One region of the Enterococcus sp. AZ103 genome, then DNA from elsewhere that is predicted to be linked to it. Evidence: riboswitches for the same ligand, from Rfam matches in the RefSeq annotation. Region 1 holds a riboswitch; the other holds the start of a gene.
What was found. A riboswitch is a leader RNA that binds a small molecule or an ion and turns the genes downstream of it on or off. The one in region 1 is predicted to bind magnesium.

Region 1 (7,574 bases):
TAAGCCAGTAGCTAACCCTGTAATAATAAATGGTTTAGTCAATTTTACATTGGTAATATTTTTATTTTTAAAATAACTTGCTAAATATAAAATTAGAAATATAACAATGATTTCAGATGGTTGAAACTGAAATCCCCCTATCGAAATCCATCTCTGTGCGCCATTGACAGTTACAGCAAAAAAACCGACTTTTACCATAATTAAAAGGAGAAATGAAACTATTAAACCTCCCTTAATAAATAGTGGGTGTAGCAAATACTCAAGCTTTATAAAAAAGGTTACCCCTATTATTGTCAAACTTATTATAATAAATATAAATTGCCGATATAATAAGCTTAGCGAGTATTCATCTGTGACCATCAGTCTATAAGAACTGGCACTATAAATTTCTAAAAGCCCAATTACAGATAAAATAAAATATGGAACTAAAATAACAAGGTCAATTTTTCTATTCTTGATCATTCAATTTCTCCTCCTAAAACGATAGTTAGGTGGAATTGATAACCAATTCTACAAGTAACCCAAATAAAAAAGGCCTAAAACCTTTTTTGAACAGATTTTGACCTTTATAAGGTTGTCTCATCGTTCGAGTTTTAGCACTATGCAACGTAAAGAAAAAATATCTTAGTTATTTGAAAAAGCCTTAATTCGACAATTCCTGTTTGACCCATTGGTATCTTTCGATATTTCTGGGCAATAACCTATTTTTACATAGGAGCCTCACCTAACAAGTTTATTTAATTGCGTTCATATTAATTTATTTCTTTTGCCGATACAACGAATTGGAAAAATCTTAAAAAAAAGCTGATAAATTCTTATTAATTCTTTATTTAATCGGCTCTCCGTCAAATAGTGTTGCAAAGGGTTTTTATTTTTATATTAAGTTATGCTTTTCTATTAATTGCTATTACAATAAAATTTTTATTTTTTAAAAAAACTGGATATGGAATAAAAATTATAAAAACATAAATAAATGATCAAATAATAACAAAAAAATATTCTACAGACTTTAGATATATAACTGGTAATAACCATGAACTTGTTAAAAGATGAGAGTAAAGTAGTGACAATTCAGAATATAAGTGACCAAACAATTGATGATGTAAAATTCTTAGCAAAATTAAGTAATCGGAACTGTTTTACAGAATATTGAAGAACGTGAATGCATTCCCGTCAAAGTAAGTAACCATTTGTAAATATTTTTTTGGTGGACGGAAAATTGTTTTTTTTCAATATATTCATTATTCTTTTCCAATAATACGATTGAAATAATTAAAAAAAAAATAAACTTACTCAAAATGATTGAAAGCAATACAACCTTAATTCTATACTTTTGGCAGTTAGATAAAATAACCTTGTTAGGTGAGGCTCCTATCCAAATATAGGCTATTGCGCAGAAATGTCGAAAGACACCAATGTGTAAAACAGGAATTGTCGAATTAAGGCTCTTCTAAAGATAGCTAAGAGAAATCTTTACGTTGGATAGTGCTAAAGCTCAGACGATGAGAACCGATTGATGTACTGTTTGCTTTTTTAGAAAGTAGCAATTGCTTATTTACGATCAATGCTGGCTTAGTCTCCTCTTTCAAGGAAAAAAGAAAGGGATTCTCATGCAAAGATCAGAAAAAAAAATTCCACGTTACACCATAACAACCATTTGTTTTACTTGCCTCACGCTATTAGTGGCTGCCAGTCCAAATTGGTTTCAACAAATAGACGAGGCAATCTATCACATCAAATGGCAATTAAATACGTCACTTTTAACGATTATCAATCTGATGGCGAAAACAGCAACGATTGGCCCAATGTCCCTGTTCTTCTTGTTACTTATGATTTATCTTTTTCAGAAAAAAGAAAAAGTTCTTGCCTTTTGGGCCGTTAGTAACCTTTTAATTGTAGGCTTTTTAGGGAGCGTCTTTAAACATATTATTGGTCGAACTCGACCAGATTTAGGTGCTTTAGTCGATCGAAGTTCCGCGAGTTTCCCTAGTGGGCATTCTCTGTTAGCGATGTGCCTTGTCTGTACGGTTTTTATCACTTTAACTTATCTTAAAGTTGAAAAAGCTAAAGGGATAAAAATTTTTTTAGTTGCTTATCTTGTTCTGATTGTTTTAGGAAGAATCCTTCTCCGCGTTCACTATCCTAGTGACGTAATTGCGGGTATGCTTCTAAGCTATAGCTGGGTAAACTTTTCGTTCAGTGTTGTGAATCAACGTTATTTACAAACTTTCGCAGAAGAAGACATCACGCAACGGAGTAGACGACATCATCGTAAAAGAAAAAGTTTACTCCTAGTGTTCAGTTTGACTCTTTTATTTTTAGGAACTCTTTCTATATCAGCTTACGGCGTCAGCATGTATCATAATTTAAAAAAAACAGCGAACACAATGTATAAACCACGAAAATCGTCAACTAAAAGTCCAGATTTGGCTAAAGGTGAACCTGTAAGTTTCTTAATTATGGGAATTGCGAATGATTCAAAACGGAAGACTGATTATCGCTCCAATGCTTTAATGGTGGTCACGGTTAACAATCAATTAAAAGAGACAACCATTACTAGTATTCCGCGAGATTATTATGTAGAAATTGCAGGCACTGATGGAGAATATAATAAAATCAATGCAGCCCACGTTTTCGGAGGTGCTGATATGCAAATTAAAACGGTAGAGAATATTTTACACATTCCTATCAACCATTACTTTTCTGTTGATATGGATGCCATGAAGGACCTTGGCGATGCTGTCGGTGGTGTTACCGTGAATAATGCCTTTGCCTTTGATGCTGAAGGTATCCATTATCCAAAAGGTAAGCAACATTTAGGCGGATGGGAAGCTTTGCAGTACGCACGTATGCGGTATGAAGATCCAGAAGGGGACTATGGTCGTCAACGTCGCCAACGAGAAGTTTTAATTCAATTAACAGACAAATTACTTTCTTTTAACAGCTTACTAAAGTATCAAGAAATTCTGGATGTTATTGGTGAAAATGGAGAAACTGATCTATCTTTTGACCAAATGATGTCCATGTTAAAACAATACACGCCTGCACTAAAAAATATCAAAACCGATCAATTAAAAGGCTACGATTTCACAGGTGATGGTGAGACTGGAATTGAAGGAATTTCTTATCAACTTGTAGAAGAAAGCGAACGCCAACGTGTCGAAAATGCCATCAAAGAGCAGATGGATATTGATACAAATCAGGATGAACAAAATCAATAATTATATTCCATAGAAGAAGCTATAACAAAAGCGTTCAATCCCGATACCTGATAAGGAATGGCTCTGTAATATGATTATAAATAATTTTATCGACATAACATATTAGAGAAATTTTTTATGATGATGACTAAAGATACAAGGTATTCTACTGAATTTAAGAAGGTTCTGGCTTCTTTAATTTCAGATAACTTACTTTAAAAAGGGAAATAAAATGAGAGTATTAACTATTAATAACTTGATTCATCGAGCTAATTTCACTCATGAGCTAACTATGGATGTAGGATATAGATTGAAGAGGGGCCAAAAATTTTGGCCTCTTTATTTCACACTAAAGGACTTACTTTATACTGGAGCCTAAAATTTGTATTCATTAGACAAAAATAATTTCTTTGAATTTAGATGTGGATTTTTAATAATAAAAATTTTATGCGTGTAAATTAATAATTTTGTATATCCCAAAGGCGGGCAATAAAATCAATCTAACTATATATGTAATTGTTGTATGCATATAGAGATTCTAAGAATAAACAAGATTTAGCAAATTGAATTATTGGAAAATATAAGGTAAAAAATACGTACAGAAATATACTGAATCTAAAAGTTAGACTTTTAAGGAGTGGAGAAATCCACTCCTTTTTTTACGATTTTTTAGTTTGAATTAAGGAAATAACATTAAAATATTCATTAATCATTTAAAAATCCATCAATATAAATAATAATTTTTTACAAACTAAAACCCATTGAAACCCTTATTACCATCGATTTTCTTCAAAAATTTATGGCTTCTAAAAAAAGTTTGTGAAAAAAATTTAAGAGAAAGCGTTGACAATATTTTTAACGATGTTATACTAATCCATGTAAAACACATATGACAAACATATTGACATATGACAAAATTAGTTGGAGGGAAATATAATGACACTTTATGGCAAATTACTTGAACGTGAAAAAAATAACAATCCTATTAAAGTAGGTGTAATCGGCGCAGGACAAATGGGATCAGGAATGATTGCACAAATTTCGACAATTCCTGGAATGATTGTTGCTGGAATCAGTGATATTAATTTAGATAACGCCAAACGTGCGGCTGAGGCTTACAATGCGAGTGCAGCTCAAAAAATTGATATTTTAACTACGACAGATTTTAAAGAAGTCATTCACTCTGATAAAGTTGAAATCATTGTTGATGCAACAGGTGTTCCAGAAGTTGGCGCACAAATTTCTTTTGAAACTTTAATTGCGAAAAAACATATTGTACTATTAAATGTTGAAATTGATATTACCATTGGCCCATTAATGAAAAAATTATATGATGCAGCTGGCTTAGTTTACACTGGTTCAGATGGTGACGAACCGGCAGTAACAACTCAATTATTTGAATTTGCTAAAACAATGGGTATGGAAGTTTTAGTTGCTGGTAAAGGAAAAAATAACGCGTTAAAAGTCAGTGCAAATCCTGATTCAGCTCAAGCAGAAGCAGATGCTAAAAAGATGTCTAGTCATATGTTGGCAGCTTTCCAAGATGGAACAAAAACTATGGCAGAAATGAATCTGTTATCTAATGCGATTGGATTTGTACCAGATAAAGTTGGAATGCACGGAATTTCAGCTGATTTAGATGGTACAGTAGAAAAACTTGATTTAAAAGAAAATGGCGGAGTTTTAGATAACTTTGGTGTTGTTGAATATGTCGATGGTTTAGCACCAGGTGTCTTCGTAATTGTGAAGGGTCAAAACGAAGGTGTGCGTCACGAATTAAGTTACTTAATGAAAAAAGGTGAACGGGATCATCACTTGTTATACCGTCCGTTCCACTTAGCTAGTTTAGAAACACCATTGACGATTGCTCGAGCAGTTTTAGAAAACGATCATGCAATTGTGCCAATGGGAGCACCAATTTCTGAGACAGTAGCGGTAGCGAAAAAAGATATCAAAGCTGGTGAAAGAATCGATGGTATCGGTGGTTATTGTGTCCGCGGTGTGCTAGAAACACATGCTGATATGAAGAAAAATGGAAATGTGCCAATCGGTTTAGTTGGCGGTAGTTCTGTAGCTAAACGTGATATTAAAGATGGTACGTTCTTAACTTATGATGATATTGAAATTGATGAATCAACTACTGTTTATCGTTTACGTAAAATGCAAGATCAAACCTTTGCAGAATAAAAATAAGTTGAATTTCTGGTGAAGCAGAAGTGATCATCGCTTCTGTTTCATTTTTTAAAAGAAAAGAGGAATGTCATGAATTTATTAATGGTCGTCGTGTTGCTTTTGATGGTGCTACAGTCACTTGCCAGTTTTATTCAAGTCCGCAATTATAATCGTTTTATTAGTAAAATTACTAAAGAATATGCTGGACAGACAGGTTTTGAACTACAGACGGATGTATCAAAGGGTTGGCTGTCAAAGACAATTGTGGCAATCGTAATAAATGAAGCCGGTACAATTGAACACTGCTATATTTGCCGCGGGTTGACAATCTTTGCAGGTTTTAGAGAAATGAAAAATTATCAAAATATGCATTTGAAAGATTTTTATGAAAAGCAACAGACAGTGAAACATCTATCTAAGACAGAGAATTTATTGGGAAACATCTACCTACGGAAAATGGAAGCGATTACTAATAATTAGGAGGAACAAATAATGAAGTATATTGAATGGTTCGGAACAAATTTTATTGGATTATTTGAAGCTGGCGGGGAGCAGTTTACAAGTTTTATGACGGGGATTGTTCCGTTATTGATTGTTCTACTGACTTTCACTTATTCAGTAATTGCCTTTATTGGTGAAGAAAGAGTCGACCGAGCAATTCGATTTTGTTCGAAATACATGGTGTTACGTTACTCAGTGATGCCGATTTTGTCAGTCTTGATGCTGACTAATCCAATGGCTTATACTTTTGGGAAATTTGTTAAAGAAGAAGAAAAACCAGCTTTTTATGACGCAGTTGTATCTTTTTTACATCCGGTAACAGGATTATTTCCTTATGCAAATGCTGGTGAATTATTTGTCTTTTTAGGTATTGCTAATGGGGTAACACAAGCTGGTTATAGTCAATCGACTTTGGCTGTTCGATATTTTATTGTCGGTGTCATCGTCGTATTTATGCGGGGTGTAGTCACTGAGCAAATCACTAAGTTTTTAATCTCTCGTGAATCGAAAAAAAATTCAGCCAAGAGTGTGGCTAGCTAGGAGGATCTTGACATGTTTAAAACAATTTTTGTGGAACCAGGAAGTAATGGTTGGGGTGTTGGATTGGAATTGACACCAACTGATCAGAAAAATAAAGTTGTTTCTGTAACGGGTGGCGGGATTCATCCAGTCGCGCAAGCAATTGCAGATTTAAGTGGGGCAGAAGCTTGGGATGGTTTTAAAAACCAAGTACCAGAAGAAGAAATGATGTGTGCTGTCATTGATTGTGGTGGTACAGCCCGAATCGGAGTTTATCCCATGAAACGGATTCCAACGGTTGATGTATTGCCTTCCTCACCATCTGGCCCTTTGGCAAAGCATATTACTGAAGATATTTTTGTTTCTGGTGTGAAGCCAAATAATATAAAATTAAGAGATAGCGCTACTGTAGAAGAAGTTCAAAGTGCTGGAATTGCCCAAGCCGAAAAAGAGATAGTTAATGCAGCGGCTGAAACTGAAGAAATTGAAGAAAAATTTGAAGAGAAATATGCAAAAGCAAAGGCAGATCACAAAGCTAATAACGAGAAGAAAGATGGCTTTTTAGTTCGTTTTTCTCGCGGAATCGGTGGCGTGATGGGTGTCTTCTATCAATCAGGTCGTGATGCGGTTGATATGCTTTTGAAAAATATTATTCCGTTTATGGCGTTTATCTCAATGATGATTGGGATTATCAACTACACTGGTATTGGTGATTGGATTGCAAATGTGCTTTCTCCTTTGGCGGGATCTCTACCAGGAATGTTGGCTTTAGCATTAATCTGTAGTATTCCAATCTTGTCACCAATCTTAGGACCTGGTGCGGTTATTTCACAGGTTATCGGTGTTTTGATCGGTACACAAATTGCAAACGGATCAATTCCTGTACAGTATGCATTGCCAGCATTATTTGCCATTAATGCTCATGTAGGTTGTGACTTTATTCCAGTTGGGTTAACATTAGGTGAAGCAAAACCTGAGACGGTTCAAGTCGGTGTGCCGGCAATTTTATATAGCCGAGTATTGACTGGTGTAGCTGCAGTAGCGATTGCTTATGTCTTCAGTTTTGGTATGTATTAAAAATTTAAAAGAAATTGAGGGATTCTCATGGTAAAAACAAAAGTAACTGAAATTGGTTCAATGGTAGAAGCATTTGCCGAAGAAAAATTGATTATTTTATTTGGC
Region 2 (7,574 bases), 1.4 Mb from region 1:
TCGACCAATTCCTCATCTGATAAATCTGGGATCAATGCTTCGTTTACTACTTTTCCATCTTCATCAATTGCTTGATAAACAGGGAAATCAGCATTAATATCGGCTAATAACGCTTTAAAGTCGATCGTTTTCTTTTTTTCTGCCATGTTGTCACACTTTCCTCTCTTTTTCTCAGTCACTGATAAAACAGGAACTGAATCTGTACTACTGATTTCTCAGCTTCACCATTAAAGTATCATTTTTAACATGAGAAGACAAACAATATGCAACGCTATCATAAAAGTTTTAGCTAGAAATTTCTTATTTTTTTGTGAAAAATTGACCAAACTAAAGTGGTTTAACAAAGAAAACTAACAAGAGACTGAAACCTCTTTCTTTCGCTATGATTGCCAGTCATAAATCAACTCGTGATCTAACAATTTAAAAATTACAATTTTTAATTGTGAAAAAATTTACTTGTGAAAATATATTTTATATAAAAAAAGAAACAGAGCAACTATAAAAGTCACTCTGTTATAATTTCAAACCCATTCACCAGCAATTTTGATATATATTTTTTTCCCAATCTGCACTGCAATTAAATAGCCAACAACAATTAAGAAATACCATACCCAATAGGCATTAGGTAATGCTACAAAATCAAATTGCGCTCTTATTGGCGTAATCACAATAATAATACCAACCACTACTGCAGCCAGTAGACTAGCCAAAACTTGTGGTGCCGGACGACTTTGAATAAATGGAATTTTTCTAGTTCTTACCATTAAAACTACTAAGGCTTGCGTCGTTAAACCTACAACAAACCAACCTGTTTGAAATAGATTTTGATTTCCTATTGTATTTGCGCCAAAAACATACCACATTAAGACAAAAGTTAAGATGTCAAAAATCGAACTGATTGGACCAATACAAACCGTAAATTTCAACAAACCTTTTGTTTCCCATTTTGTTGGTTTAACTAATTCCTCTTCATCCACGTTATCCCAAGGAATTGTTAGCTGAGCAATGTCATAAATTAAATTTTGTAATAAAAGTTGCATGGATAACATTGGTAAAAATGGTAAAAAAGCACTGGCAACTAAAATTGAAAAGACATTCCCAAAATTTGAACTAATCGTAATTTTAATATATTTCATCATATTACTAAATACTCGCCGGCCTTCTAACACACCGCTTTCTAAAACGGTTAAGCTTTTTTCCAACAAAATAATCGAGCTGGCATCTTTAGTAATATCAGCAGCTGTATCAACCGATATCCCCACATCGGCTTTTCTTAAAGCTGGTGCATCATTAATTCCGTCTCCCATAAAGCCAACCGTGTGGCCTTTTGTTTGTAAATTTTCAATAATCCGGGCTTTTTGCATTGGATTTAATTTTGCAAATAAATTAGTTGTATCACCAGCAATCTGTAATTCTTGATCACTCATTCGGTCAACCTCAGTACCTAAAACATATTTACTGGCATCAATACCTACGTCATTACAAACTTTTTGGGCTACTATTTCATTGTCACCTGTTAAAACTTTGACGTTTACTCCATGTTGATGCAAAGAATCAATTGCAGTCTTGGCAGATTCTTTTGCTGGGTCTAAAAATCCCATAAAACCGATTAAAGTCATATTTTTTTCATCACTGCTACTATAAATTGCATCGCTATGGACATCTTTTTTGATTGCCACCGTGATTACTCGCATACCTTGACGATTCATTTTTTGGTTTACTTCTTGCAATTTTTCTTTTAATTCATCAGTTAAGGGTAAGATTTCTCCATTAATCTCTACCTTATCGCAGACAGTCGCCATCTCTTCAACCGCACCTTTTGTGATCATTAATTGATGATCATCTGCTTTAATCACAACTGTCAAACGACGACGTGAAAAATCAAAGGGTATTTCATCGATTTTTTGGACTGTTTGATAAGGTAATTGCTGTTTTTGTTCTTCATAGTAATTAATCACTGCAATATCCATTAAGTTTTTCCAACCAGTTTGATAAGTTGAGTTTAAAAAAGTTAGATCTAAAACTTGGCGATTTTCTTCCCCTAAAGGATTCAAGTGTTCAACTAATACCACACGATCTTCTGTAATCGTACCGGTTTTATCAGTACACAAAATATCCATGCCACCTAAATTTTGAATCGCAGCTAGTTCTTTCACAATCACTTTTTGTTTAGACAATGTCAAAGCACCTTTGGCCAGATTTGAACTAACAATCATTGGAAGCATTTCTGGCGTTAAACCAACTGCTACGGCAATTGCAAAGAAGAAGGCACTGCTCCAGTCTCCTTTAGTAACACCATTAATTAGTAAAACTAAAGGGAATAAAACCATAATCATGCGTAATAGCAATTTACTAACTTTCGTCAAACCAATGTCAAAACTTGTCTTCCCACGTTTGGCTGTTGCATTTTTAGCAATGTCTCCAAAAAATGTTTGTTGCCCGGTTTTTAAAATAATAGCTTTGCCTTGACCACTCAAGACATCTGTTCCCATAAAAACTAAATTTGATAAATCTAGGGCAGTTTCCTCACTTATTTTGTTGTGGTCACTATTAACAAATTTTTCAATCGGCATTGATTCACCGGTTAACGAAGATTGATTAACGAACAAATCTTTGGTCCAAATCAAAACTGCATCAGCAGGAATCATATCACCAGTTGCTAAAGTTAGGATATCTCCAGGAACAATTTCATCCATTGGTATTTCCGCTGTTTCGCCATTTCTTGTAATGGCAGAGGTATTTTCAATCAATTCTTTTAATTCAATACTGGCTTTTTGGGAACGGTATTCTTGAATAAAAGTGATTAAAACACTCGCTAAAATCATAATAACCATTACAATTGCCGCTTGAAAATCTTTAGTGGCAATTGAAACAATCACTAATAATGCTAAAACATAAACAAAAGGATCGTTAAAGGCTTGTAAAAACAATAACCAAGCAGGCGTCGGTTTTTGTGCAGATACTTCGTTGGGCCCATATTCTTCCAAACGCGTTTTTGCATCTTGATTTGACAAACCTTTTTCAGAAGTCCTTAAGTTTAAAAATAAATCCCGATCAGTTAATTGTGCTAATTTTTTTAGTTCTTGGTCCTTGCTGATATTTTTGGCAAGGAGATTTTTCTTGCTCATCATAATAATTCCTCCAATTTCTTATTCTCTTACTCGGATGTTCGTCAAGATCCATCTTCCTCACCACCTTTCATTGTCAGACACAAAAAAACGCACACTCAACAACGAGCATGCGGAAATAACCTCAATCATGTCATCGTTGAGCTTTAGCACTATAGGGCGTAGACAAAATTTGTCAGCTACGTTAAACGTCACCTTCACGATGGCATCTGTTAGACCAACTCGGAGTCTCTCGATTCCTTTGCGGCAGTAGCTTATGTCCATATAGGAGCCTCACCTAACAATATTTATATTATTTAATAAAATAACTATAAATTGAAAATCTGTTTCTGTCAAATCATCTAAAGTTATTTTTGCAATTTTTTATCTTTAAGAAATTGATCAACTGCAGTATTTGGTTTTTGTGAAAAATAATCAGCAAATTTTTGACTCCAGATTTTTGTTTCTCTGGCTTCAGCAAATTTTTCCATCGTTTCATCATATTTTTCAATCACTTGATAGTCATAATCTTTAAAAGTGTCATAAAATACAATAGCTTCTTCGGGTAAACGTGGTTTTACTTTCATTTCAACAGTTGGTTTGCCAATGCTCATTCCCGCTACTGGCAACATATAATCAGGTAGATTTAATAATTGGCTAATTGCAGCAATATCTTTGCGAATACTTCCAACAATTACGCTTCCTAGTCCAAGGGATTCAGCGGCTAATGTTGCGCTATTCATGGCTAAGGCTGTATCAGTCACCGCAGTCAATAATGGATCAATTCCTTCAATTATCGGGAAATCAACCTCATATTTATCAGCGACTTTTTTTGAACGATTTAAATCAGCAACAAAAATTAAAAAAACAGAGCTTTTTAGCATGTGGGGATTACCTGGATTCATTGCAACTAATTTTTCTCGAATTGAGGAATCTTTTACCACAAAAATACTGTAGAATTGTCCATTCATCCAAGTTGGCGCTTGTCTTGCAGCTGATAAAATCACCTGTAATTCTTCTTCCGATAGTTGATAATTCTCATCGAAATCACGGTACGTACGACGGGTTTGTAATAGATCTAGCATTTGATTATTCATATTGACCTCCTTCATTTTTTTTCAATTGATCGGTGATTTGTTGAAATTTATTAAAAAACACTGCCAAATTTTCTTGATTTAGACGAGTGTAATTAATCCTAAGGGACATCGTATCATTACTAAATAAAAACGCCGGAGCTACTAATAATTGTTCATCCAAAAAAAGTTCCCAATCTTTTCTCGTTAATTTTTTATTTTTCCAAGTTAAATAAGCATATAGCCCACCTTCAATTGGTTCAAACTGCCAATCATTTGATAAAAGCTTTAATTCTTTTTCAAAATCATGAGCGCTTTGTTTTAAAGTGTCTACTAAATTCTGCTGCTTTTGATTAAAATAAGGATCCTTTAATGCAGTGCTGGCAACAACCTGAGGGAAAACGCTTAAAGAAAAATCAACCATTTGACGTGCTTCGGCTAAACGCACAATCAAATCACGATTTGCAACAATCCAACCAATTTTCAAAGATGAACCAAATATTTTTGACAAGGAACCTAAGTGAATGACTTCATCTGGTGCAAGTTCTTTCAAGGACAGCGGTAAATCTACGAAGGCCAATTCGCTAAACACATCGTCTTCTACAATGGGAATTTGATATTTTCGACTTAAATCAATTAATTCTTTTCTTCTTTGTAAGGACATAGTCCTGCCAGTTGGATTTTGAAAGGTCGGATTGACTAATATCATTTTGATTTTTTTGGTTAAAATCAATTGTTCTAACTGATCCACTCGCATTCCTTGGCTATCTAATTCAACACCGTACAATCGAATGCCCGCAGTAGCAAAAATTGGCAAAGAGTACAAAAATGATGGATCTTCAATCGCGACACTATCGCCATTTTGCAACATCACTTGAAGCAATAAAAACATGGCTTGTTTGGCTCCTGATGTAATTAGCACTTCATCAGAAGAAACATCGATTTTTTGTTCTTTTTTTATCCGCTGAACAATTAATTCCTGTAATGGTAAATAACCCAATGGGCTTTGCTTTTGTTCTTCCAGTAGCAATGTCTCCCATTTGAAAGAAGGTAAACGAAAACTGGGAATTAAATTCAGTGGTAATTCTCCAGTATATAGATCCAAACTTTGGACTGATTTCAATTGCTGTTGCAGTTTAACTAAATATGCTTCTTGTTGAAAATGATTGTCGGCTAATCGCCTACGCCAATCAATCCGAGGATTAGCTGTTCTGCCCCAGTTTCCCTCGTTAACAAGCGTTCCGCTACCACGTTTTCGTACAATCCAGCCCAAAGCAACTAATTCATCCAACGCATGAACTACTGTTGAACGATTCACTTGATAAGTCTCAGCCAATTTTCGCTCCGGTGGCAAACGATCTCCCGGCAGTAATTGGCCATTTTGAATATATTCGATTAACTGTTCCATAATTTGTTGATAGACTGGAATATTTTTTTGGTTATTTAACTGCCACATCAGTCGACTCACTTCCCTTAGTATTAAAATTACTGGAGGAAAGGGCCACTGTCAATCAAAAAAAGTGATGGAGGATGATCAATTTGATCTTCCTCCATCACTTTTAAATTTAAATTGTATCACCATTGAAAATTGAATTTTTAACTATTACGTAGTCAACTTTTTGGATAGATTCCAAATCGCGACCACCTGCATAAGAAATTGAAGACTGTAAATCCTGTTGCATTTCCACTAAAGTATCTTTCAAATGACCTTTAAACGGAATCCAGATTTTTTTACCTTCCACATTTTTCTTTTCACCTTTTTGAAATTCAGAAGCACTACCAAAATATTCTTTTAAAACGACACCATTTTCAACTTTGGTTTCACCTGGAGACTCTTCATGGCCAGCAAAAAGTGAGCCAATCATTACCATTGTCGCTCCAAAACGAACAGATTTAGCAATATCACCATGGGTACGAATTCCACCATCGGCAATAATAGGTTTTCGGGCAGCTTTTGCACACCAACTTAATGCTGCTAATTGCCAACCGCCAGTTCCAAAACCAGTTTTAATTTTAGTAATACATACTTTACCAGGTCCAATGCCGACTTTTGTCGCGTCTGCACCAGCATTTTCTAGTTCACGAACCGCTTCAGGCGTTCCAACATTACCAGCAATCAAAAATGCATCTGGCAATAATTTTTTAATATGCTTAATCATATTAATCACTGGATCAGAATGACCATGGGCAATATCAATTGTGATATAATCTGGTACTAAATTTTGATCGGCCAACGATTGCACGAAATCATATTCATTCGCTTTTACACCAACACTGATTGATGTAAACAAACCTCTTTTTTGCATCTTTTTAATAAACGGAATCCGCTCTTCTTCGTAAAAACGATGCATTATGTAAAAGTAACCATTTTCTGCTAAAAATTCTGCGATTGATTCATCGACAATTGTCTGCATATTAGCGGGAACCACTGGCATTTTAAAGCTGAATTTACCTAATTTAACACTTGTGTCACATTCTGAACGAGAGTTCACGATACACTTGTTGGGAATTAGTTGGATATCTTCATAATCAAATACTTTCATAAAATCCTCCATTTGTTTAAACAATAAAAAACATAGGACATTTCGCCCTATGTAATTTACAATAAAATTGAGAAAAAAGCAAGAATAATTTTTATTATTCTTGCTAAAACACGAACATTAAACTATTTTAATGTTTTTCTCTTAAGTTTTTAGCTTGAAGACTGACTAGAAAAACGACATCTTCCATTTCAGCTTCATTCGTTACATCCATCTCGATCATCTTTGTTGATGGAGATATTTGTGCAAACTTTTCTTTAAACTCATCAGACATTACTTGAATCATTGGTGTTAAATAGCGAATCCCAAAATCAGGTAGTGGGGTTTTTACGGAAAAATAGTCGTCATGAATGATGATTGAGCACAATAAACCTTGATATTGTACGACTTCAATGTGCCAGCCAAGCTTTTTTTGAAATATTATTTTAATTTGTGGCTCATAGTGACGAGTGAGTTGTGCCAGCAAAATTTTTAAATACTGAGAGTTTGGTAAAAAATCCATGATTGCTTCCATATTGGGTTTTTCAGCTTCCAATTGAGACGATAGCCATTTATCATCCATCAAACTTCCTCTTTTCTTATCAATTGATATATACGTACAAGAATGAACAACATAAAATTTAAAATATTGGGATAACAATATTCATAAATACTTATTTTTTCAATTCTAATCTCATTATTTTTTCATAATTTTATTTTAACATGATATACCGCGCATGTCATTGTTTTCCTCTTTATTATCTTCACTTATCTGTTTCTACTTATTATTATTAATGCTTTTATTCTTCACAACGGTCTTGATTTTACTAAAAAAAGAGCCTTATTGCAAGCTGCAATAAAGCTCTTTTTTATTT

Region 2: it holds a riboswitch for magnesium, as region 1 does, so the genes downstream of both, mgtA (magnesium-translocating P-type ATPase) here and ID741_RS04530 (phosphatase PAP2/LCP family protein) in region 1, are expected to answer to the same signal.

What each region holds. Positions count from the first base shown of each region.
Region 1 covers NZ_JBIOSI010000001.1:902,292-909,865, forward strand. Annotated here, with positions in the region: gene ID741_RS04525 (FtsW/RodA/SpoVE family cell cycle protein) at 1-462, opposite strand, end outside; M-box (ykoK) riboswitch at 572-739, opposite strand; M-box (ykoK) riboswitch at 1,348-1,514, shown strand; gene ID741_RS04530 (phosphatase PAP2/LCP family protein) at 1,611-3,221, shown strand; gene ID741_RS04535 (NAD(P)H-dependent oxidoreductase) at 4,137-5,387, shown strand; gene ID741_RS04540 (transcriptional regulator GutM) at 5,463-5,852, shown strand; gene srlA (PTS glucitol/sorbitol transporter subunit IIC) at 5,865-6,413, shown strand; gene srlE (PTS glucitol/sorbitol transporter subunit IIB) at 6,426-7,469, shown strand; gene ID741_RS04555 (PTS glucitol/sorbitol transporter subunit IIA) at 7,497-7,574, shown strand, end outside.
Region 2 covers NZ_JBIOSI010000001.1:2,313,943-2,321,516, forward strand. Annotated here, with positions in the region: gene pdhA (pyruvate dehydrogenase (acetyl-transferring) E1 component subunit alpha) at 1-146, opposite strand, end outside; gene mgtA (magnesium-translocating P-type ATPase) at 522-3,128, opposite strand; M-box (ykoK) riboswitch at 3,254-3,420, opposite strand; gene ID741_RS11615 (nitroreductase family protein) at 3,476-4,204, opposite strand; gene ID741_RS11620 (PLP-dependent aminotransferase family protein) at 4,197-5,636, opposite strand; gene guaC (GMP reductase) at 5,746-6,723, opposite strand; gene ID741_RS11630 (DUF3788 family protein) at 6,851-7,282, opposite strand.